2 regions of the Pseudomonas sp. NPDC088444 genome follow, and region 1 is predicted to be linked to the other one. Evidence: predicted binding sites of a transcription regulator. Region 1 holds the regulator's gene; the other holds the start of a gene.
The links. Region 1 encodes FliA, which starts transcription of late flagellar genes. Its sites were predicted from a motif close to CTAAAGTTTNNNNNNNNNNNGCCGNTAA; they were not measured.

Region 1 (11,373 bases):
GCGTGAAGGCAAGCGAAACCGGCGCAGGCCGAGTCACCGGCACGGCCGCCGCGACCGCTTCAGCCACCGCCGAACGCATGCGCGCGTCATGGGCCTGCTCTTCGAGCACGGCCGCTTGAAACTCATCGATGGCAGAGGCGTCTTCCAGCTCTTCGGTGGCGTCCTGAAGCAACGCGTCCAGATAGTTCTGAAGGGCCTTTTGTGGTCGTGATGCGATGTCCAGAGGGCGGTTGTTCATACAGAAGCCCGAAAATAAGTGAAGCGATGACCGCCTGCCTGAAGTATCGGCTGCACAATGGGCCGACTTGAGGACACCGCTACACGGCGCATGAATAAACGATCAGCGGCCATGTCACGCCACCTGCCCGACGAGTTGTTCGGTGAGCATGTGCTTGAGCAGGGCGCGGTAGGCCAGCACGCCCCGGCTCTTGCCGTCGAACTGCGACGGCGTGACCCCGGCCCGGCTCGCGTCACGCAGGCGGGTGTCGACCGGAATGTAGGCTTTCCAGACATGATCGGGAAAGCTGTCGCGCAGCAGCTTCAACGTCCCCATCGACGCCTGGGTGCGGCGGTCGAACAGCGTGGGCACGATGGTGTACGGCAGCGGCACTTTGCGCGAGCGGTTGATCATGGTCAGGGTGTTGACCATGCGTTCCAGGCCCTTGACCGCGAGAAACTCGGTCTGCACCGGCACCGCCAGTTGCTGACTGGCCGCCAGCGCGTTGACCATCAAGACACCCAGCAGTGGCGGGCTGTCGATGATCGCGTAATCGAAGTCCTGCCACAGTTGCGCCAGGCTCTTGGCGATCACCAGGCCCAAGCCGCTCTGCCCTGGCGTCTGACGCTCAAGGGTGGCCAGCGCGGTGCTCGACGGCAGCAGGGAAATGCGCTCATGGCTGGTGGGCAACAACAACTGGCCCGGCAGTCCTTCCGGCACCGTGCCTTTGTGCAGAAACAGGTCGAAACAGCTGTGTTCCAGCGCATCAGGGTCATGGCCGAAATAACTGGTCATCGAGCCATGGGGGTCCAGGTCGACGACAACCACGCGCTTGCCCGCCTCGGCCAGCAACCCGGCTAAAGCGATCGAGGTGGTGGTCTTGCCGACCCCGCCTTTCTGATTGGCGACTGCCCAGACTCTCATGTGTTCGTTTTCCCGCCGATCAGGACAAGGCGTGACCGGGACCGTTAAGGGGCAGATGACGAAGATTTGACGCCTTGCGGCGGTTTGGCTGGAGCCGGTGCAGTTTGTGTGCCAGCACGGCGCAATGCGGCATCGGGTTTTGCATTGGCCGTGGTGCCGGAACCGGTCAGGCTGCGGCGCACGTCCAGATTGCGCGAAATCACCAGCACCACACGGCGGTTACGAGCGCGACCATCGGCGGTGGCATTGGAGGTCAGCGGCTGGAATTCGCCGTAACCGACCGAGGCCATGCGCGCCGGGTTGATCCCGTCCATAGCCAGCATGCGCACGATGCTCGACGCACGGGCCGACGACAGTTCCCAGTTGCTCGGGTACTGCGCCGAGCTGATCGGCTGGTCGTCAGTAAAACCTTCGACGTGGATCGGGTTGTCGAACGGTTTAATGATCTTGGCCACTTTATCGATCAGGTCGAAAGCCAGGTTGCTCGGCATGGCATCGCCGCTGCCGAACAACAGGCTGGAATTGAGTTCGATCTCGATCCACAGCTCGTTGCCCCGCACGGTCATCTGATTGGAAGCGATCAGGTCGCCGAATGCGGCGTTGACATCATCGGCAATCGATTTGAGCGGGTCCTGAGCGCCCTGCCCCAATGCGGCGTCGGTCTGATCGCTGTCTTTGACCAGCGGATCGGCCGGGCGCACGGTTTGGGGTTTCTGCTCACCGATAGGGATCGGTCGCACGCTGCGTTCGGCTTCGTTGAAGACCCCGACCAGCGCCTCGGACAGCACTTTGTACTTGCCCTCGTTGAGCGAGGAAATGGAATACATCACCACGAAGAACGCGAACAGCAAGGTGATGAAATCCGCGTAGGACACCAGCCAGCGTTCGTGGTTTTCGTGCTCTTCGTGGTGGCGACGTCGACGGGCCATCAGTCCATCACTCCATGAAGCCTTGCAGCTTCAGTTCGATCGAGCGCGGGTTTTCACCTTCGGCGATCGACAGCAGGCCTTCGAGCAGCATTTCGCGATAGCGAGACTGGCGCAGGGCGACCGCCTTGAGCTTGTTGGCCACCGGCAACAGGATCAGGTTGGCCGACGCCACACCATAGATCGTCGCGACGAAGGCCACGGCGATGCCGCTGCCCAACTGATTCGGATCCGCCAGGTTGCCCATGACGTGAATCAGGCCCATGACCGCACCGATGATGCCAATGGTCGGCGCGTAACCGCCCATGCTTTCGAAGACTTTGGCGGCCTGAATGTCGCGGCTTTCCTGGGTCAGAAAATCCACTTCCAGAATGCTGCGAATGGCTTCAGGCTCAACGCCGTCGACCAGCAATTGCAGGCCCTTGCGTGAATAGGCATCGGGTTCGGTGTCGGCGACGGTTTCCAGCCCCAGCAGGCCTTCCTTGCGCGCAGTCAGGCTCCACGACACCACGCGATCAATGCCGCCTGCGAGGTCAACCCTTGGCGGAAACAGAATCCAGATGAAGATCTGAATTGCCCGTTTGAAGGCGCTCATCGGCGTTTGCAACAGGGACGCTGCGATGGTGCCGCCGATCACGATCAACGCCGCAGGCCCGTTGAGCAGCGCCCCAAGATGGCCGCCTTCGAGGAAGTTGCCGCCGATAATGGCAACGAACGCGAGAATGATCCCTATAAGCGTCAAAACATCCATTACAGACACGCCTCGACCAAGTGGCGCCCGATATCGTCCAGGCTATAAACGGCGTCAGCCAGATCGGCCTTCACAATGGCCATGGGCATGCCGTAGATCACGCAACTGGCTTCGTCTTGCGCCCAGATGTGGCTGCCGCCCTGTTTGAGCAGGCGCGCACCTTCACGGCCGTCCGCGCCCATGCCGGTGAGGACCACGGCCAGCACCTTGTCGCCGTAGGCCTTGGCCGCCGAACCGAAGGTGATGTCCACGCAGGGCTTGTAATTCAAACGTTCGTCGCCGGGCAGGATTTTCACCGCGCCGCGACCGTCGACCATCATCTGCTTGCCACCGGGGGCCAATAGCGCCAGACCGGGACGCAGAATGTCGCCGTCTTCGGCTTCCTTGACGCTGATGCGGCACAGCTTGTCCAGACGCTCGGCGAAGGCCTTGGTGAAGGCGGCGGGCATGTGCTGGATCAGCACGATGGGAGCCGGGAAGTTGGCGGGCAGCTGGGTCAGGACCCGTTGCAGCGCCACCGGACCGCCTGTCGAGGTGCCGATGGCCACCAGCTTGTAGGCCTTGCGCTTGGGCGCAGGCGACGATGCGGTGTGAGAAGCGTGAGGTGCAGGCGCCGCCGAGGGACGCGCAGGCGCGGGCGCCGGACGAGCCGCCCCCGCCGTGGGTGCCGGACTGCGCAGCGAACTGGAAACCGGTGCAGCGGGCGCAGGCGCTGCAGGCGCGCTGCTGTAGCCGCTGAAACGGCGGTTGCTGCGGGAGATGGTGTGGACCTTCTCGCACAGCATCTGTTTGACCTTCTCGGGGTTGCGCGAGATGTCTTCGAAATTCTTGGGCAGGTAATCGACGGCACCGGCATCCAGCGCGTCCAGGGTGACGCGGGCGCCTTCATGGGTCAGCGACGAGAACATCAACACCGGGGTCGGGCAACGCTGCATGATGTGGCGAACGGCGGTAATGCCATCCATCATCGGCATCTCGTAGTCCATGGTGATCACGTCAGGCTTGAGGGCCAACGCCTGCTCGATCGCTTCCTTGCCATTGGTGGCGGTGCCGACCACTTGAATCGTTGTGTCAGAGGAAAGAATTTCCGAGACGCGCCGGCGAAAGAAGCCGGAATCGTCTACCACCAGAACCTTGACTGCCATAAACACTCCAGAGGGTCTGCCCGGTAATCGGCGCAGCCCGTTTCATCAACCTCTGGTCCACCGGGGTTGCAAAGGTGGACAAGGAACCTGTGGAAGCGAATTTATTCGCGATTCGGAGTATCAGGCGCTACATCTCTGTGGATGTACTGGCCAATCGCGAATGAATTCGCTCCCACAGGGTCCATCGCTTTGCTGCAATCAAATACGCCGCGCAGCGTAGCGCTTGAGCATGCTCGGTACGTCGAGAATCAACGCGATGCGGCCATCACCGGTGATGGTGGCGCCCGACATCCCCGGCGTGCCTTGCAGCATCTTGCCCAGCGGCTTGATCACCACTTCTTCCTGGCCCACCAGTTGATCGACCACGAAGCCGATGCGCTGGGTGCCGACCGAGAGGATCACCACATGCCCTTCGCGTTGCTCCTCATGGGCGGCGTTACTGACCAGCCAGCGCTTGAGGTAGAACAGCGGCAGCGCCTTGTCGCGCACGATGACCACTTCCTGACCATCGACGACGTTGGTGGTCGACAGGTCCAGGTGGAAGATCTCGTTGACGTTGACCAGCGGGAACGCGAAGGCCTGATTGCCCAGCATCACCATCAGGGTCGGCATGATCGCCAGGGTCAGCGGCACCTTGATGACGATCTTCGAGCCTTGGCCCTTGGTCGAGTAGATGTTGATCGAGCCGTTGAGCTGGGCAATCTTGGTTTTCACCACGTCCATGCCCACGCCACGGCCCGACACGTCGGAGATCTCGGTCTTGGTCGAGAATCCCGGCGCGAAGATCAGGTTGTAGCAGTCGGTGTCGCTCAGGCGATCTGCCGCATCCTTGTCCATGACCCCGCGCTTGACTGCGATCGCGCGCAGTACCGCCGGGTCCATGCCTTTGCCGTCGTCGGAAATCGACAGCAGGATGTGGTCGCCTTCCTGTTCCGCCGAAAGCACCACACGACCGCCACGGGCCTTGCCCGACGCTTCGCGCTCTTCCGGCGACTCGATGCCGTGGTCGACCGCGTTGCGCACCAAGTGCACCAACGGGTCGGCCAACGCTTCGACCAGGTTCTTGTCCAGGTCGGTTTCTTCACCCACCAGTTCAAGGTTGATTTCTTTCTTGAGCTGACGCGCCAGGTCGCGAACCAGACGCGGGAAGCGGCCGAAGACTTTCTTGATCGGCTGCATGCGGGTCTTCATGACCGCGGTCTGCAAGTCAGCGGTGACCACGTCCAGGTTGGACACGGCCTTGGACATGGCTTCGTCGCCGCTGTTGAGGCCCAGGCGCACCAGACGGTTACGCACCAGCACCAACTCGCCGACCATGTTCATGATTTCGTCCAGCCGCGCGGTGTCGACGCGCACGGTGGTTTCCGCTTCGGTCGGTGCCTTGTCGCCGCCCGCCGCAGGGGCCGGGGCACGGGCCGGTGCCGGAGCGGCAGCCGGTGCAGGGGCTGCTTTGGCAGGCGCAGCGGGTGCCGCCGCCGCAGGCTTGACGGGTTCGGCTTTAGGCGGTTCAGCCTTCGCAGGCTCGGCTTTCTTGACCGGTGCAGCGGTCGCCGCAGCGGCCGCACTGGCCCCCACGTCTCCCGAGAACGCGCCCTTGCCGTGCAACTGATCGAGCAGCGCTTCGAATTCGTGGTCGGTGATTTCATCCGACGGCGTATCTGCCGACGCTGGCGCAGCGGCCTCGGTCGCAGCAGGCGCAGCCGCCCCCCCGGTGGCGTCGGCGGAGAACGTCCCCTTGCCATGCAACTGATCGAGCAGTGCTTCGAACTCGTCGTCGGTGATTTCGTCGCTGGCCGGCTCACTCGCCGCAGCGGACGCCGCAGGCGGAACCACAGCGTCGACCGCGAACTGGCCTTTGCCATGCAACTGGTCGAGCAAGGATTCGAATTCGGCGTCGGTGATTTCATCACTGGCCGCTTCATCCGCCGCCGCAGGGGCCGAAACCGGCGCCACAGGCGCAGACACGGCGGCACCGGCCGCTTCGGCCTTGACCGCATTGAGCGAGTCCAGCAGCTGTTCGAATTCCTGATCGGTGATGTCGTCGGAGGCTGGCTCCGCCACTGCTTCGACGACCGGTGCAGGCGCGGGTGCTGCGGCGACTTCGTCCGCCGACGCAGGCTCGGCCAGGCGCGACAGCGCGGCAAGCAATTCAGGCGTGGCAGGCGTAATGTCCGAGCGCTCACGCACCTGACCGAACATGCTGTTGACGGTGTCCAGGGCTTCGAGCACCACGTCCATGAGTTCCGCATCGACCCGACGCTCACCTTTGCGCAGGATGTCGAACACGTTCTCGGCGATGTGACAGCATTCAACCAACTCGTTGAGCTGGAGGAAGCCGGCGCCCCCTTTTACAGTGTGAAAACCGCGAAAAATTGCATTGAGCAGATCCGCATCATCCGGCCGGCTTTCCAGCTCGACCAACTGCTCGGACAACTGCTCCAGAATCTCGCCGGCCTCTACCAGAAAATCCTGAAGGATTTCTTCATCGGCGCCGAAGCTCATTGGGGGTGCTCCTAAAATTAACCGTCAACCGATCCAGGGGCCGCACCTTGGGTCTGCGCGGGTGGCCTTCGTCGAAGCCTTCACGCGCCACACCTGCGGCCACTTTCACATAGAACCTGAGCGCTGGAACTTCAGAACCCGAGGCTGGATAGCAGATCGTCTACATCATCCTGACCGGATACGACGTCTTCACGTTTATCGGCATGAATCTGCGGACCTTCACCCTTGGAATGAAGTTTTTCCTGTTCTTTTTGCTGCCGGAACGCTTCCTGATCGTGCTGGATACCGGCAAAACGATCGACCTGGCTGGCCATCAACACCAGCTTGAGCAAATTGCTCTCCACCTCGGTGACCATCTTGGTCACACGCTTGATCACCTGTCCGGTGAGGTCCTGATAATCCTGAGCCAGCAGGATGTCGTTCAGGTGGCTGGCGACCTCGTGGGTCTCCTTCTCGCTACGGCTCAGAAAGCCCTCGACGCGGCGGGCCAGATCGCGAAACTCTTCGGCGCCAATCTCGCGACGCATGAAGCGTCCCCAGTCTGCGCTCAAGGCCTTGGCATCGGCGCTCAGGCCATTCATCAAGGGCGTGCTCTGTTCCACCAGGTCCATGGTTTTGTTGGCCGCACCTTCCGTGAGCCTGACAACATACGACAAGCGCTCGGTGGCATCCGTGATCTGGGACACCTCTTCGGCTTGCGGCATGTGCGGGTCAATCTGGAAATTGACGATGGCACTGTGCAACTCGCGCGTCAGCTTGCCGACTTCCTGATACAAGCCGCGATCACGGGTCTGGTTCAGCTCGTGGATGAGTTGCACGGCTTCGCCGAACTGGCCTTTTTCAAGGCTGGTCACCAGCTCCTGTGCATGTTTCTTCAGGGTCGACTCGAAGTCACCCATTGATGAATCTTTAGGATCCATAGCGCCCTCGCAGCGAACATCAGCTATTGACGCGCTCGAATATCTTCTCGATCTTTTCTTTGAGTACCTGAGCGGTGAACGGCTTCACGACATAGCCATTCACACCGGCCTGTGCGGCCTCGATGATCTGCTCGCGCTTGGCTTCTGCCGTGACCATCAACACTGGAAGGTGACGCAGGCGCTCGTCGGCTCGCACCTGACGCAGCAGGTCGATGCCGGACATGCCAGGCATGTTCCAGTCGGTCACCAGGAAATCGAAAGCACCGCTCTGCAACATTGGCAACGCGGTAGTGCCGTCATCTGCTTCGGCCGTGTTGGTGAACCCAAGGTCACGCAACAGGTTTTTTATGATCCGCCGCATCGTTGAGAAGTCATCAACGATGAGGATTTTCATGTTCTTGTCCAATTCGACCTCCAAGCAGTCTTTAACGCGCCCAGCTCCCGGACGCGCGTTCAATCAATACCGGTGCAGCAACTTGACCGGTGACACGAAAACGAGAGGGCTTTGGAATCGAAAGGTACGAGCGCAGCGGAAAAGCGTCCTGAAGACCTGATCCGACCGGCTCCTGCCTTGTCTCTTTTGCTTCCCACATCACATCTTGCACAGCCGGTCTTACAAGCAACCCGCAGCCTCTATCACGAGGCTGCGCAATCTATCAGCGCGCGCGCCATTCTCCCAGCCGTCCACGCAGACGCGCGGCGCACTGGCTGTGCAACTGGCTGACACGGGATTCGCTGACCCCCAGGACCTCACCGATTTCCTTGAGGTTCAGCTCTTCGTCGTAGTACAGCGCCAGCACCAGGCGTTCACGCTCGGGCAGGTTGGCAATGGCATCGGCCAGTGCGCTCTGGAAGCGCTCGTCTTCCAGGTCCCGCGACGGTTCCAGCGACTGGCTCGCGCCATCCTCGTGCAACCCTTCATGCTCGCCGTCCTGCAAGAGGTCGTCGAAACTGAACAGGCGGCTGCCCAAGGTATCGTTCAAAATCCCGTAATAATCATCGAGACTCAATTGAAGTTCGGCAGCAACCTCGTGATCTTTAGCGTCGCGGCCGGTTTTTGCTTCAATCGCACGAATGGCGTCGCTGACCATGCGCGTGTTGCGGTGAACCGAACGTGGCGCCCAGTCCCCCTTGCGCACTTCATCGAGCATCGCGCCACGGATACGAATACCCGCGTAGGTCTCGAAACTCGCACCCTTGGTGGAGTCGTACTTGGTCGACACTTCGAGCAACCCAATCATGCCCGCCTGAATCAAGTCCTCGACCTGAACACTGGCCGGCAGACGCGCCAGCAGATGGTAGGCGATGCGTTTGACCAGCGGGGCATAACGCTCAATCAGCTCGTACTGGGAATCCTTGGATGATTTGCTGTACATGCGATAGCCACTTGCAGTCATGACACAGGCCCTGCACTGGTCTGATGAACCAGGCGCTCAACGAAAAATTCAAGGTGGCCACGCGGGTTCGCCGGCAGTGGCCAGGTGTCGACCTTTTGCGCGATGGCCTTGAACGCCAGCGCACATTTGGAACGTGGAAACGCTTCGTAGACCGCACGCTGCTTCTGCACGGCCTTGCGCACGCACTCGTCGTACGGCACAGCACCCACGTATTGCAGGGCCACGTCGAGGAAACGGTCGGTGACCTTGGTCAGTTTGGCGAACAGGTTGCGCCCTTCCTGCGGGCTTTGGGCCATGTTGGCCAGCACACGGAAGCGGTTCATGCCGTAATCGCGGTTGAGCAGTTTGATCAGCGCGTAGGCGTCAGTGATCGAGGTCGGTTCATCGCACACCACCAGCAGCACTTCCTGTGCCGCGCGCACGAAACTCACCACCGACTCACCAATCCCGGCAGCGGTGTCGATCACCAGCACGTCCAGGTTGTCGCCGATTTCGCTGAAGGCCTGAATCAGACCGGCGTGTTGTGCCGGGCTCAGTTGAACCATGGTCTGGGTGCCGGAGGCCGCCGGTACGATGCGCACACCGCCCGGGCCTTGCAACAGGACATCGCGCAGCTCGCAACGGCCTTCAATAACGTCAGCCAGGGTGCGTTTGGGGGTCAGCCCCAACAAGACGTCGACGTTGGCCAGACCCAGATCGGCGTCCAGCAACATAACGCGGCGCCCCAGCTCGGCCAGAGCCAGCGAGAGGTTCACTGACACATTGGTCTTGCCTACGCCACCTTTGCCACCGGTCACCGCGATAACCTGAACGGGATGCATGCTGCCCATAGTTAATTCTTTACCTTGTCTTGCTTAGACCCAAGCCACATTTCGGGCTGCACGTTCACTGAGTGAACAATGCCTGGCAGACCAACGATGCAGGTATTTTCCATTGTCATTTTCCTTACCTAGCCCGCGCGCTTGCCGGTGCTGTGATAAAGATCCGCAAACATATCCGCCATTGCTTCCTCGCTCGGCTCCTCCTGCATCTGCACACTGACGGCACGGCTTACCAACTGGTGCCGACGGGGCAGATGCAGATCATCCGGTATCCGTGGGCCATCGGTCAGATAGGCCACGGGCAATTCGTGTGTCACCGCCAGGCTCAGCACTTCGCCAAGGCTTGCGGTTTCGTCGAGTTTGGTCAGGATGCACCCGGCCAGACCGCAACGCTTGTAACTGTGATAGGCCGCGGTCAGCACTTGCTTCTGGCTGGTGGTGGCCAGTACCAGGTAGTTGCGCGCCTTGATGCCGCGACCGGCCAGGCTCTCCAGTTGCAGGCGCAATGCCGGGTCGCTGGCTTGCAGGCCAGCGGTGTCGATCAGCACCACGCGCTTGCGCAACAGAGGCTCCAGCGCCTGCGCCAGAGACTGGCCCGGGTCGACGTGGGTCACCGGCACATTGAGAATCCGGCCCAGCGTCTTGAGCTGCTCCTGAGCCCCGATGCGGAAGCTGTCCATGCTCACCAGCGCGATATTTTGCGCGCCGTATTTCAACACATAACGGGCTGCGAGTTTGGCCAATGTAGTGGTCTTGCCCATACCGGCCGGACCGACCATGGCAATCACCCCACCCTCTTCCAGCGGCTCGACGTCCGGTGTGACGATCATGCGCGCCAGATGAGCCAGCAACATGCGCCAGGCATGAGGCTGATCATCGACATCCGGGACCATATTCAGCAGGTCACGGGACAGAGGGCCAGACAGGCCCACACGCTGCAAACGACGCCACAGGTTGGCCTGCTGCGGACGGCTGCCTTGCAACTGGTTCCAGGCCAGCGAACCGAGCTGGACTTCCAGCAGTTCGCGCAGGCCATTCAACTCCGAACGCATCGACTCGTAAGCGCGTTGGCTAATCCCCGGTTCGGCGGCGGATTGACGCTCAGCGCGCTCGGCACGGTCGGCGGCAATAGCGGCGTGGATCGAGGGGCGGAACGGTTCATCCAGCGTCGGTTCGATCTGCTTGCTGTCGTCCATCGCAAGACCGGCAAACAACTGCCGGTTGGCGACCGTGTCCAGCTCGCTACGGCTGGTCAGCTCGGCCTGTGCGGTGACGATGCGCGACTGAGTCTTGCGCAGCTCGTCTTCCAGCTCGATATTCGGCACACGCGGCGCCAGCGCCGACAGTTTGTAATCCAGCGCGGCTGTCAGTTCCACACCACCGGCGATCCGCCGGTTGCCGATGATGGCGGCTTCAGCGCCCAGCTCATCACGAACCAGTTTCATGGCTTGTCGCATATCGGCGGCGAAAAAACGCTTAACTTGCATGACTCACTACCTCAGCCGTTCGGCCCGACAGTCGCTACGATGGTGACTTGCTTATTGTCAGGAATTTCCTGATAAGCCAAAACATGCATGTTCGGAACCGCCAGGCGCCCAAAGCGGGACAACATGGCGCGAACCGGACCTGCAACCAACAAAATGACCGGCTGACCCTGCATCTCCTGACGCTGCGCCGCTTCGATCAACGAGCGCTGAAGCTTCTCAGCCATACTCGGTTCGAGCAGAACGCCTTCTTCCTGACCCTGACCTGCCTTCTGCAGACTATTGA
Region 2 (11,373 bases), on a different contig from region 1:
CGGGGTTCTACGCCAAACCGATGGACTTTCTGGCCTTCGGCATGCCCGCACTGATCGCCTTCTGGGGGTACGGCACCTGGGTGACCGATCGACGAACCCTGCCCATTTTCACCGAGGTCACGCAGATCGTCGCGTCGCTCGCGGTCACGGCAACCATCGTCAGCGCGATGATTCGCCCTTTCGGGCGGCCCTTCAAAGTCACGGCCAAGGGGCTGGACCGCACTAAAGCGATGGTCCACTGGAAGCTGTTCGGGTTCTTTTTCTTTCTCACGCTGTTTGCCCAGATCGGCGCGTTCACGGCGATTGCCACGGCGGATACCTTCGATGGCAACGTGCAGTTCAACCTGTGCTGGACGGTGGTGGCGCTGGTCTACAACGTGGCGACGCTGGTGGCCTGTGTCGACCGGCCACGGCTGCATGGCGAGGAGCGCTTTCCGTTCGTCAAACCGGCAGGGCTGCACCTGGCCGGGCGGATGTTCGCCGGGAAGCTGACCGACATTTCCATCAGCGGCGCTTCATTTGCCTGCGAGCATGCGGCGCGGATCCGGCCGGGGCTACGCGGCACGGTGTGGGTCAACAAGGTGGGGCGCGTACCGGTGGAGGTCAAACGCCAGACCGGGGACGGGCGCTTGGGCCTGCAATTCGTCGATCTGGATGAAAAGCTGCGCCAGCGCTTGGTTGGTCGCCTGTTCAGCGACGCCAACACTAACGTTGCGGGCAGGGCACAGCCGTCCGTGGCGTTCAGCAGCTTGTTGCGGCGCTCGTTGATTGGTGAGAAACGCCCACCTGCGTCACTGCGCGCTCGTCGCGGACGTCAGCAACGCAAACAGCGCAGGCCCATGCCCAGCTTCAAGACTGTGAACATGCGCCTGCCCGACGGGCCCGCACCCAGGATGTCGGCACCAAGGGGCGATCTTTGGTCGCTGCTGCTGGCGCCATTGCGGGCGTTGTTCGGGATGCGGTTGTAGAGATTCTGGGTCACCGTTTTTCGGATCACTGATGATCCCCTGTGGGAGCGAATTCATTCGCGATGGCGTCAGCACACCAAACAACACCTTGGCCTGACACTCCGCATCGCGAATGGATTCGCTCCCACAGGGGCTCAGTGCAATGCCGAACGCTACGCCACACGTTGAGATTGCAGGTATGTCATGCACACGAGAACACGCCGATGAACAGCCCATTGCCCCTCACCTGCCTCACCCTCCTCCTGCTCACCGGCTGCTCGCTGGAACCCACCTACGAACGCCCTGACACCCCCATCGACCAACAATGGCCAAGCAATACCCAAGGCGCTGGCGCCAGCGAATCGAAGCAGGCGTTTCAAGAAGACTGGCACACCTTCATCACCGATCCTCGTCTGCGTCAGATCATCGATCTGGCCCTTGAAAACAATCGCGGTCTGCGCCAATACGCGGCGTCGGTTGAGGAGTCCCGCGCCGGATCCGACGGTGCTCGCGCCTCGCTCTTCCCCTCCATTGGCGTCAACACCTACGCCGGGCGCAGCAAAATCCCGCCACTGGTGCGCACACAAGGCGGGGGCGTCAGCTCGGGGAGTATCGACAACACCTTTCAGGCCACTGCCGGTTTTACCTCGTACGAACTGGACCTGTTCGGGCGCCTGCGTAGCCAGCGCAATGCCGCCGATGCGCGCTTCGAAGCCAGCGAAGCGGACTACCAGACCGCACGCCTGGGCCTGATCGGTGAAGTGGCCAGCACCTGGCTGACACTGAAGGCCAACCAGACCCTGCTCAACCTGGCTCAAAGCACCTTCGAGGCCCAAAAGCACTACGGAGAGTTACTGCGCAGCAGCTATAACGCAGGCTCAACGGCGCGCATCGATGTGCATCAGGGCGATGCCATGACCAACACCGCCGCCGTGCAACTCAACACCTACCGCATGAAAGTCGCGCAGAACCTCAACGCCTTGCGCGTATTGGTGGGCCAGCCGATCCCGGATCATTTACTGCCCGTCGGTGATCTGGGCAAGACCCTGGCCACCGCTGACGTGCCTGCCGGTTTGCCATCGAGCCTGATTCAGCGACGCCCGGACATCATGGCCGCCGAAGCCTCGTTGCGCGCCGCCAATGCCGACATCGGGGCGGCCCGCAGCGCGTATTTTCCAACCTTGTCGTTGACCGGCGCCTTGGGCAGCCTCAGCGGGGACTTTTCAAAACTGCTGACCGGGCCTGCCGAGTTCTGGCAACTGGCGGCGGCAGGCTCGATGACCCTGATCGACGGCGGCCAGCGACGGGCCGTGGTGGACGCCGCCCACGCCCGCTATGACGCACGCACCGCTGCCTATGAAGGCACGATTCAGAATGCCTTTCGAGAGGCCGCCGACGCCCTGAACGCGCGACAGGAAATGCTCGGGCAGGTGGCGGCGCAGCAGCGTCTGGTTGAGGATTATCAAGAAGCCTGGCGCCAGTCGCGCCTGCGTTTCGAGGCCGGGCTGGACAGTTATTTCTCGACCATGGACGCCCAACGCTCACTGTTTGCGGCGCAGCAGGAATGGCTGAATCTGGAACTGGCGCGGGAGGTCAATCAAGTCACACTGTACAAGGCGCTTGGCGGCGGGTGGTTCCCACCGAAAATGAAGGTGGCGGATGCGAAGTGAAGGCTGATCGGCCACCGGAATCAGATCTGTGGGAAATTCTATGTTGGCTGATCAACTGCTTTCGTCGGAACGCCGCCCGCACCAAGCCGGCTCCCACAGCGATCGTATTACCAAGTCCCGGTACTACCGCGCCCAATCACGGCAAATAAACCTTGAACAACCCGCCGCCCAACTCTCCACCATTGGCGATTTCGATATGGCCGTGCACGCCCTTGCGCTGATGCTGCCGAGCAATGTTCGCTGCGAAATACAACCCCAGCCCGGTGCTGCCACTGCTCTGGTTGATGCCCAGCACGTAGTCGGTCTGGCGCTCGATCATGTGCTCGGGAAAGCCCGGGCCGTCGTCGTTGATGCTGATCACCAACTGCTCACCCACCTGCCCCGCCGAAATCAACACGTCCTTGCGCGCATAGCGAATGGCGTTGATCAATACGTTCGACACCACCGAGCCAATCAGCTCGCGGTCGAAGAAACCAGGCAGACCGAAGTCTTCCACCTCGTAACGCGCCACGATGCCACGGCTGGCGAGCACTTCCTCATGGAACGCCAGTTGCGCTTCGATGAAATCGTCCAATTCGTGGTAGTCCGGGCGCAGCGGCAGTTGATTCACGCCCAGTTTGTACAGCCCCAGCAACTGCACCAGCATGCCGTTCAGGTGCGCGAATTCGTAGTCGATCACGCCCTGTTCTGCCGTGCCACGCTGGGCCTCTGGCAATTGCCTGACCCATTGACCATGGGCCTGAATCAGCGAGGCCAGCGAGTTTTTCATGTCGTGGACGGTGGAGGCGATCACCATTGAGAAATCCAGCCCCTGTTCCTGATCCGTCATCCGCCGAACGCCTTGAGCCGCAATTTCTGATAACGCTCGTACCGAGGATCGGTCTCAGGCATTTTGCCCACCATTTTCAGGCTGTTCTGGCACTCTTGCAGGCTCGCCGCGTCGAGGTTCTGCACGCCCATGTGCAACAGCGATTGCGCCATGTTCAGCGCGATACTGATGTTCTTCGGTTGCAATGCCAGGCCCTGACGGAACAGGTCCTGAGCCTCGCCCAGTTTGCCTGCGCGATAACTGCGAATGCCTTGCATGTTCAGGTCGATGGCCGCCTTGCCTGCACTGAGGATTTCCGGGTCGTCGGTCTGTTTGGCGATGCTCTGCATGACCACCGGGTCGTCGCCGTAAATCTCTGCGCAGCTTTTCAGAATGCCCGCGCCCGCTGATTCCTGCCCCAACTGTTTGAGCTGCGACGCCACGGCGAGCGCGGCATCGGCGCTGAGAAACTGTTCCATGCCCTCCAGCCGGGCCATGGCCTGCTCGGTGAGTTTGGCGGCCATTTCCGGGTCGGAACTGACGACACTGGTGGCTTTCATCAGGCGTGCACGGACCTGAAGCCCCGCGTCGTCCGTATATTCCTTGGCAACCTCGCCCAAGGTCTGGTTGATCTCGACACGGGCGCGCGCATCCAGACCGCGATCGCCGCCCTTGCTGATCAACGCCTGCGCCAACCCCAGATTGGTTTCCGGGTCCTTGAAGCGAGAGAACTGACCTTGCGACACCGCCTGACGATAGGCTTTGGAGGCACTGTCGAAGTCCTGATTTTCCAGCGCCAGTTTGCCCAGCAGCCGCTGGCGACGCACCGCGTAGGGCGATAGACGCACCGCCTCTTCCAGCATTTTCTGCGCACGGCGGCTGTCGCCGCTGGCGATCAGCACATCGGCCAGGCCGTCGAACAACACGGGCATGGTGTTAAAGGCACGAATCGCGTCTTCATAAACGGTTTGCGCTTCGGCATTACGCCCACGCTTGAGCAACAGCTTGCCCAACGCCGAATAGGCCCACGGCTGTGGACGGTCGGCGAGAATCGATTTGAGAAAGGCTTCCAGCGGTTCGAACTGATTAAGATCTCGCAGTGCATCAGCCTTGTAACGCAGGCACAACGGCGCGAAACGTGGGTCCTGTTTGGTCAGGTTGACGCACGCGGCCAGCACTTCAGCAGGCTTGCCGCGATCCAGTGCCTGAAGAATCGGTTTGAGCAGGGTCTTGCGCTGCACGATCTTTTCCAGGCGCTGGGCCAGGCTCGCGCGGTTGAACGGCTTGGTCAGGTAGGCGTCAGGCTCCCATTCCAGCGCACTCATGACCATCGCCTGGCTGTTTTCGGCGGTGACCATGACGAACACGCTTTCGTGGCTGATGAGCCGGTCGGTCATCAGGTCTTCCAGAACTTGCTGACCGTTCTTCTTGCCATCCCCCAGGTTGAAGTCGTGAAGAATAAAGTCGTAACGCTTCTGCGAGCAGGCCTTGATCGCCTGCTCGCCGTTGTCTGCGGTGTCTACTTCCTTGACGCCCAACTCGCGCAGCATCGACCTGACCGAGCTACGAAAATCGGAGAAATCATCGACGATCAGAAAGGTTTTTTGGTTCCACGCCAGCATCGAGATTCCTGTCACGGGAGAAAAAATCAGCCCAGGGGCAATTACAAAACGGGTCAGCCATGCTGCCCGTTTCGGCGGGGCAGATGATAGCCAACATCAATTTGCCATCAAGCTATTTCATACCAGCTTTGGCCACTTGCGGTGCGACGAGACGCCGCTTGTCCGGGTTATCGGCGGCGATGGGGTAAAGCTTAGGTGATGGTTGCGGGAAAAAGCGACCTTCATACACAGATTTACCGATTCCTGCCGAGACCTTCTGTTGCAGGTCAAAAGCCATTACTGGGGTGATGATTGCGCAGTGATCGTGGATCCAAAATCCGCAAATAGCGCGTTAAATGATGGCGTTCATCGTAGTTATTTCAAAACGTGTAAAGTCCATCACGGCGCCGCCGATACGCAAGGAAAGCGGCCCCTGCGTCGCGACATCTCCTCCTGCCCGAGTACTGCCCATGTCCTGGCTCTCCCATCTGAAACTCAAGACCAAACTGTTGTCCGCTTTTTGTCTGTGTGCGCTGATCACGGTCGTGGTCGGTGTATTAGGCCAGGCTGGTATTTCGCGTCTGTACGACCTGTTTCAAGACACGGTTGAAAACAACATGTTTTCGATCACCAAAGTCGACTCGGTCAAAGCCAACGTGATCGCCACCAACCGCGACTTCTTCAAAGTCATCGGCCTGAGCGCCATCAAGGCCAGCCCGGAAGAAATCAACGCGGTCATTCAGTCGTTCAAGGAAAACCAGGCCCAGGCAGACACCGATTTCAAGGCCTATCGCAATACGCCGCTGGAAGCAGACGAAAAAGCGGCGGGCGATGATTTCGAACGGGATTGGGCAGCCTACGTCTCGGCTGCGCAGAACACCTTCGCCGTCATTCAGAGCGGCGATCTCGAACAGGCCAGCAAACTGGCCGCCAGCAGTGTCACCCCGACCTACCGCAAAACCATGGGCGAGCTGAAGATCATCATCGAATCCAACGCCCGTCAGGCTCGCGAATCCGCGCAAGCAGGTATCGAAACGGATCAGCAGGTCACGTGGATACTGATCGTCGGTTCGCTGATCGCGGTGATCTGCGCCATCGCACTGGGATTGATCGTGACCCGAATGATCACCCGCCCCATCTATCTCTCGGTGGACAGCGCCGCACGGGTGGCCAGCGGTGACTTGACTCAGGCCATCGCGGCGGGCGGCGAGGATGAAACCGGTCAACTGCTCAAAGCCCTGTCGAATATGCAGGGCAATCTGAAGAACACCGTGCAGCAGATTGCCAACGCCTCAGACCAATTGGCCTCCGCCGCCGAAGAGCTGACCGCCGTGACCGACGACAGCAGCCGTGGCTTGCAGCGCCAGAACGACGAAATCCAGCAGGCCGCGACCGCCGTCAACGAGATGACCGCAGCGGTCGAGGAAGTGGCGCGCAACGCCGCCAGCGCTTCGCAAGTCTCGACCCAGACCGCCAATGACGCACAGAAAGGGCAACAACAGGTGCAACAGGCTGTCGCGGCGATGAACACCATGACCGTGGAAATCAACGACTCGACCCAGCGCGTCGAAGCACTGGCGGGGCAGATTCGCGACATTACCAAAGTGCTGGACGTGATTCGCGGCATCGCCGAACAAACCAACCTGTTGGCGCTCAACGCTGCCATCGAAGCTGCCCGCGCGGGTGAGCAAGGCCGTGGTTTTGCGGTGGTGGCTGACGAAGTTCGTGCTCTGGCCGCGCGCACTCAGGCATCGACCGGTGAAATCGAATCGATGATCACCCTGGTGCGCAACGGCGCCGACGAAGCCGTGCAGGCCATGGGCAAGAGCCAGGCGATTGCCGTCAACACCCAGAGCCTGGCCACCGAGGCGGGGCTTGCGCTGGAGCGCATCAGCGAGGGCGTCAGCCAGATCAACGAACGCAACCTGGTGATCGCCAGCGCGGCCGAGGAACAGGCGCAAGTGGCCCGTGAAGTGGACCGCAACCTGGTCAACATTCAGGACCTCTCGGCGCAGACCGCTGCGGGCGCCAATCAGACCAGCGCATCGAGCCAGGAACTGTCGCGACTGGCGGTGTCGTTCAATTCGATGGTGGGCAAGTTCACCCTTTAGTTGAGGCGCTCGGCCTGGCTTCTGGCGGAAGGCCGTGGGAGCCGGCTTGCTGGCGAATGCGTTCACTCAACCCACACAGATAGATGTGAATGTTCAAACGCCTTCGCCAGCAAGCCGGCTCCCACAACGCGGTCGGCAATCCAACCCGGGCAAGCCATCTGTTTGCCACCTGTGACACATTGGCGTATTGACTAAATTGGCACATGTTTTGTCGTAAATAACATTTCAGGTACAATCGCCGCCCCTCGCAGATCACTTGGACCTGATGACCGAGTCCTGCGGGATATTTGTTGTTTACTCAAGCTGCTGAATCCAATGATCTAACAAGAAGCCAGCGCGGAGGGACACAGAACTCAAGGTCCGTTTCCATCGACCTTGAACCCTACCCTCGCCCGCCGGGCGCGACACCGGGCCTTCTCATACGTCGGAGCAGACGTGAAGCCTCGGGTATCGCCTCGACCAAGCGGCAGGCGGATAACGTTCTATCAACTGGATGCGTGCAATGATCAAAACGACGAGCAAGGCGCTGCTGGGCCTGGCAATTTCTTTGGGGATGCTTCAGGCACACGCTGCTGAAAGCAAAAAAGTGGACGTGCTGCTGATCGGCGGCGGCATCATGAGTTCGACCCTGGGTGTCTGGCTGAATGAGCTGGAGCCGGGCTGGTCGATGGAAATGATCGAGCGTCTGGACGGCGTCGCCGAAGAAAGCTCCAACGGCTGGAACAACGCCGGTACCGGCCACTCGGGCCTGGCCGAGCTGAACTACACGCCGGAAGACAAAGACGGCAAAGTCAACATCTCCAAAGCCATCGAGATCAACGAAGCGTTTCAGGTCACCCGTCAGTTCCTGGCCTGGCAGGTTCGCAGCGACGTGCTGAAGAACCCGCACTCGTTCATCAACACCACGCCGCACATGAGCTTCGTGTGGGGTGATGACAACATCAAATTCCTGAAAAAACGTTACGAAGCCCTGCAAGCGAGCCCGCTGTTCCGCCCGATGCAGTTCTCCGAGGACCACGCGCAGATCGCCAAGTGGGTCCCGCTGATGATGGAAGGCCGCGACCCTAACCAGAAGCTGGCCACCACCTGGACGCCAATCGGCACCGACGTCAACTGGGGTGAAGTCACTCGTCAATACGTGAGCGCCCTGCAGACCCGCCCGAACTTCAACCTGAAGCTCTCCACCGAGGTCGAGGACATCACCCGTAACGAAGACGGCAGCTGGCACGTCTCGTACAAGAACCTGAAAGACGGCACCACCAGCGGCACCGACGCCAAGTTCCTGTTCATCGGTGCAGGCGGCGGCGCGCTGAAACTGCTGCAGAAATCCGGCATTCCGGAAGGCCGTGACTACGCGGGCTTCCCGGTCGGTGGTTCGTTCCTGGTCACCGATAACCAGGACGTTGCCCTGCAACACATGGCCAAAGCCTACGGCATCGCGTCCACCGGCGCGCCACCCATGTCGGTTCCGCACCTGGACACCCGCGTGCTGGACGGCAAGCGCGTGATTCTGTTTGGCCCATTCGCCACCTTCTCCACCAAGTTCCTGAAAGAAGGTTCGTACCTGGACCTGTTCAGCAGCATGACCACCCACAACTTCTGGCCAATGACCAAAGTAGGCATCGAGCAGTACCCGCTGGTCGAGTACCTCGCCGGTCAGTTGATGCTGTCTGACGACGACCGCTTCAAAGCGTTGCAGGAATACTTCCCGCACGCCAAGAAAGAAGACTGGCGCCTGTGGCAAGCCGGTCAGCGTGTACAGATCATCAAACGTGATGCCGAGAAAGGCGGCGTGCTGAAACTGGGCACCGAAGTCGTTTCTTCTCAGGACGGCAGCATCGCTGCTCTGCTGGGCGCATCGCCAGGTGCTTCGACCGCTGCGCCGATCATGCTGAACGTGCTGGAAAAGGTCTTCAAGGACAAGGTCGCGACCCCTGAGTGGCAAGCCAAAATCCACCAGATCATCCCGAGCTACGGCACCAAGCTGAACGACTCGCCGGCCGCTGTTCAGCAGGAGTGGAACTACACCGCTGAAGTCCTGCAACTGGAAAAACCGCCGGTCATCGACCAGAGCGTTGGCACCAGCATCTCCAACGACACCGGTTCGACCAAGCCGCTGGAAAGCAAGCCTGCAAACGACATGGCGCTGTGATCTCGCCGCATCGATGATGCAGTGAACGCGAAGCCACGGGGCGCAAACCCCGTGGCTTTTTTTTGAGCATCGGTATCGCCTACGCCCTCCCCCTGCACGCGGTGCCGAATCGGTTGCCGAAGTCTTTCTACCGCACCGAGAGGTGAATCAGAGCGCGAGGGTGTAAAAGCGGGTATCGACCTTCATGAGAGGAAAACTGGACGGCAGGTGTTCGGGTTCGATCAACTCGAATCCGTGCTTTTCATAGAAACGATGGGCCGCGAGGAATTTGGCCGTCGTGCCCAGATAGATCGCGCGCACCCCGCGTGCCTTCGCTGCCTCGATCAGGCATTCGAGCAAACGCTTCGCCACGCCAAACTCCCGGCCACGCCACTCGGCCCCCACAAACATCTTGCGCAAGGCGACATCGCCATTGCCGATGTCTTTCATGCTGATGGTGCCGATCACTTCGCCTTGCGCACGCGCCACCCAGAAGTCGCCAGCACCCGCCTGGTAAAAAGACGGAATGTCCATGAGATCCGGCTGATCTTCCGCCGAGATCGCAATGCCGAACTCTTCGCGCTGAATGGGCACGATGAGCGCGACAATGCCCTGCTCGTCGCCTGGGGAATAACGTTCGATCGTAATGCTCGGCGAGGCCATGGAGTTTCCTTGAAGTGTTGGCACGTGTGAGTGCCCTATCATCGGCGATCAAGCCTAAAAACGATAGGGCAAAGGCATGATCTAGACACCTCGCACCAGCGTAGATCCGCCGAATCGAATGATGGGCAGCCGATTGGGCTTGACTGAACTGGTTGGACCACTTAGGGCCATCGAGCGAATCACTGAAGGGCAGAGGCCAGAGGTGTCGGCGTGAAAATGGGCGAGAGAAGTCAACAGGAGAAAGGGTGGTGTCCCAGGCGAGGTTCGAACTCACAACCTTCCCCTTAGGAGGGGGATGCTCTATCCAATTGAGCTACTGAGACACGGTGCCAACGCGCGGAATGGCGCTGGCGAGACGGCGAGCATGTTAACGGCAAGCCATTGTTTTGTCATGTCGTCATTGTCTTTTTGGGCTGTAGTCCGCCGGGCATTTGACTGGCACGAAAAGGTCATCATGCAAATTGCAATGGTGCAAAATGGCATCATTGCAAACTGCAATCCACAACACGATCATTTAAAACTTAACTTATTGATTTTTAAAATATTTTTTATTCAATTCGCTTGGCATGCGCACTGCATTATCACTCTCGTGCCCCCCCTTCATAGATCAATTCAAGCGAAGGTAATCGAGATGAACATCACGCTCTCCCTATTGAACGCCGCAGCCTTCGCCGCGTTGGTAGCCTTCCACTTTCAGGACGATGGCCGCAAAACCGAGAGCGTTGCCGTTCAGGCTCAACCGCATTTTCTGATCAAGCAGACCCCACGCTACGCCACAATCCCGAGCCTCCGTTCCGACGCCATGCTGGCCAACGATACCGACGAGGCCATTCCCGTCGAGCGTACCGAGCGCTGGGTGTTCTGATTCAACAACCTTCACTGAGTTGCCTGTTTGTCTTTTACGAGAACCGTCATGTCAAAAGCCGCTTTATCCTTTCTGATCCTGACCCTCATGGCGCTCGCCGCCGACCAATTACTCACGCCTTCAATGGAGCCATTCGGGATGATCGCCAAGACGTCTGCGGGCGTTTTTGCCTCGCTGTTCCTTTTGGCATTGGTTGCCGGGCGACGGATCAAATTTGACCCGGTGCTGCGTCAGGCAAAGCCCTAACTGGAGAAAAGTTCTACACTGTTCGCCCTGTTTCCCGCTGCCCGATCTGACCTTCTGCTCGCGTTATTGACTAGCTAACACCTCGCCGACAGACCCTTCGTCTCTTTCTTGGACGCTTTCTCGAATTTTTTCGTGGACAGTTCTACCCTGAAGACAGATAGCCATCATGGCGAAAACCCGCGTAATCTGTGGCTATCGCCCGGATAAGCGATACCTCGGAACTTTGCAAACCAGAACGCATTTCTGATAATTGGTGCTGGCTAAACGCCTTTATCTAGTTCAATATTTGTCACAGATTTGACGCCAAGGTTCCGACGGATTGATGCATGAT

Region 2: ACI2KB_RS03290 (methyl-accepting chemotaxis protein) is a predicted target of FliA. The motif match lies at 5,416-5,443, and genes of this name have one in related genera.

The regions. Positions count from the first base shown of each region.
Region 1 is NZ_JBJDNK010000003.1:88,376-99,748, reverse strand. Features, by position in the region: gene ACI2KB_RS07440 (CheW domain-containing protein) at 1-238, opposite strand, end outside; gene ACI2KB_RS07435 (ParA family protein) at 353-1,141, opposite strand; gene motD (flagellar motor protein MotD) at 1,186-2,070, opposite strand; gene ACI2KB_RS07425 (flagellar motor protein) at 2,078-2,818, opposite strand; gene ACI2KB_RS07420 (chemotaxis response regulator protein-glutamate methylesterase) at 2,818-3,963, opposite strand; gene ACI2KB_RS07415 (chemotaxis protein CheA) at 4,162-6,465, opposite strand; gene ACI2KB_RS07410 (protein phosphatase CheZ) at 6,597-7,385, opposite strand; gene ACI2KB_RS07405 (chemotaxis response regulator CheY) at 7,405-7,779, opposite strand; gene fliA (RNA polymerase sigma factor FliA) at 8,042-8,782, opposite strand; gene fleN (flagellar synthesis regulator FleN) at 8,779-9,612, opposite strand; gene flhF (flagellar biosynthesis protein FlhF) at 9,732-11,090, opposite strand; gene flhA (flagellar biosynthesis protein FlhA) at 11,102-11,373, opposite strand, start outside.
Region 2 is NZ_JBJDNK010000001.1:671,754-683,126, forward strand. Features, by position in the region: gene ACI2KB_RS03270 (glycosyltransferase family 2 protein) at 1-968, shown strand, start outside; gene ACI2KB_RS03275 (efflux transporter outer membrane subunit) at 1,172-2,617, shown strand; gene ACI2KB_RS03280 (sensor histidine kinase) at 2,754-3,446, opposite strand; gene ACI2KB_RS03285 (response regulator) at 3,443-5,047, opposite strand; gene ACI2KB_RS03290 (methyl-accepting chemotaxis protein) at 5,497-7,137, shown strand; gene mqo (malate dehydrogenase (quinone)) at 7,640-9,289, shown strand; gene ACI2KB_RS03300 (GNAT family N-acetyltransferase) at 9,437-9,931, opposite strand; tRNA gene ACI2KB_RS03305 (tRNA-Arg) at 10,178-10,254, opposite strand; gene ACI2KB_RS03310 (hypothetical protein) at 10,227-10,796, shown strand; gene ACI2KB_RS03315 (PA3371 family protein) at 10,845-11,042, shown strand.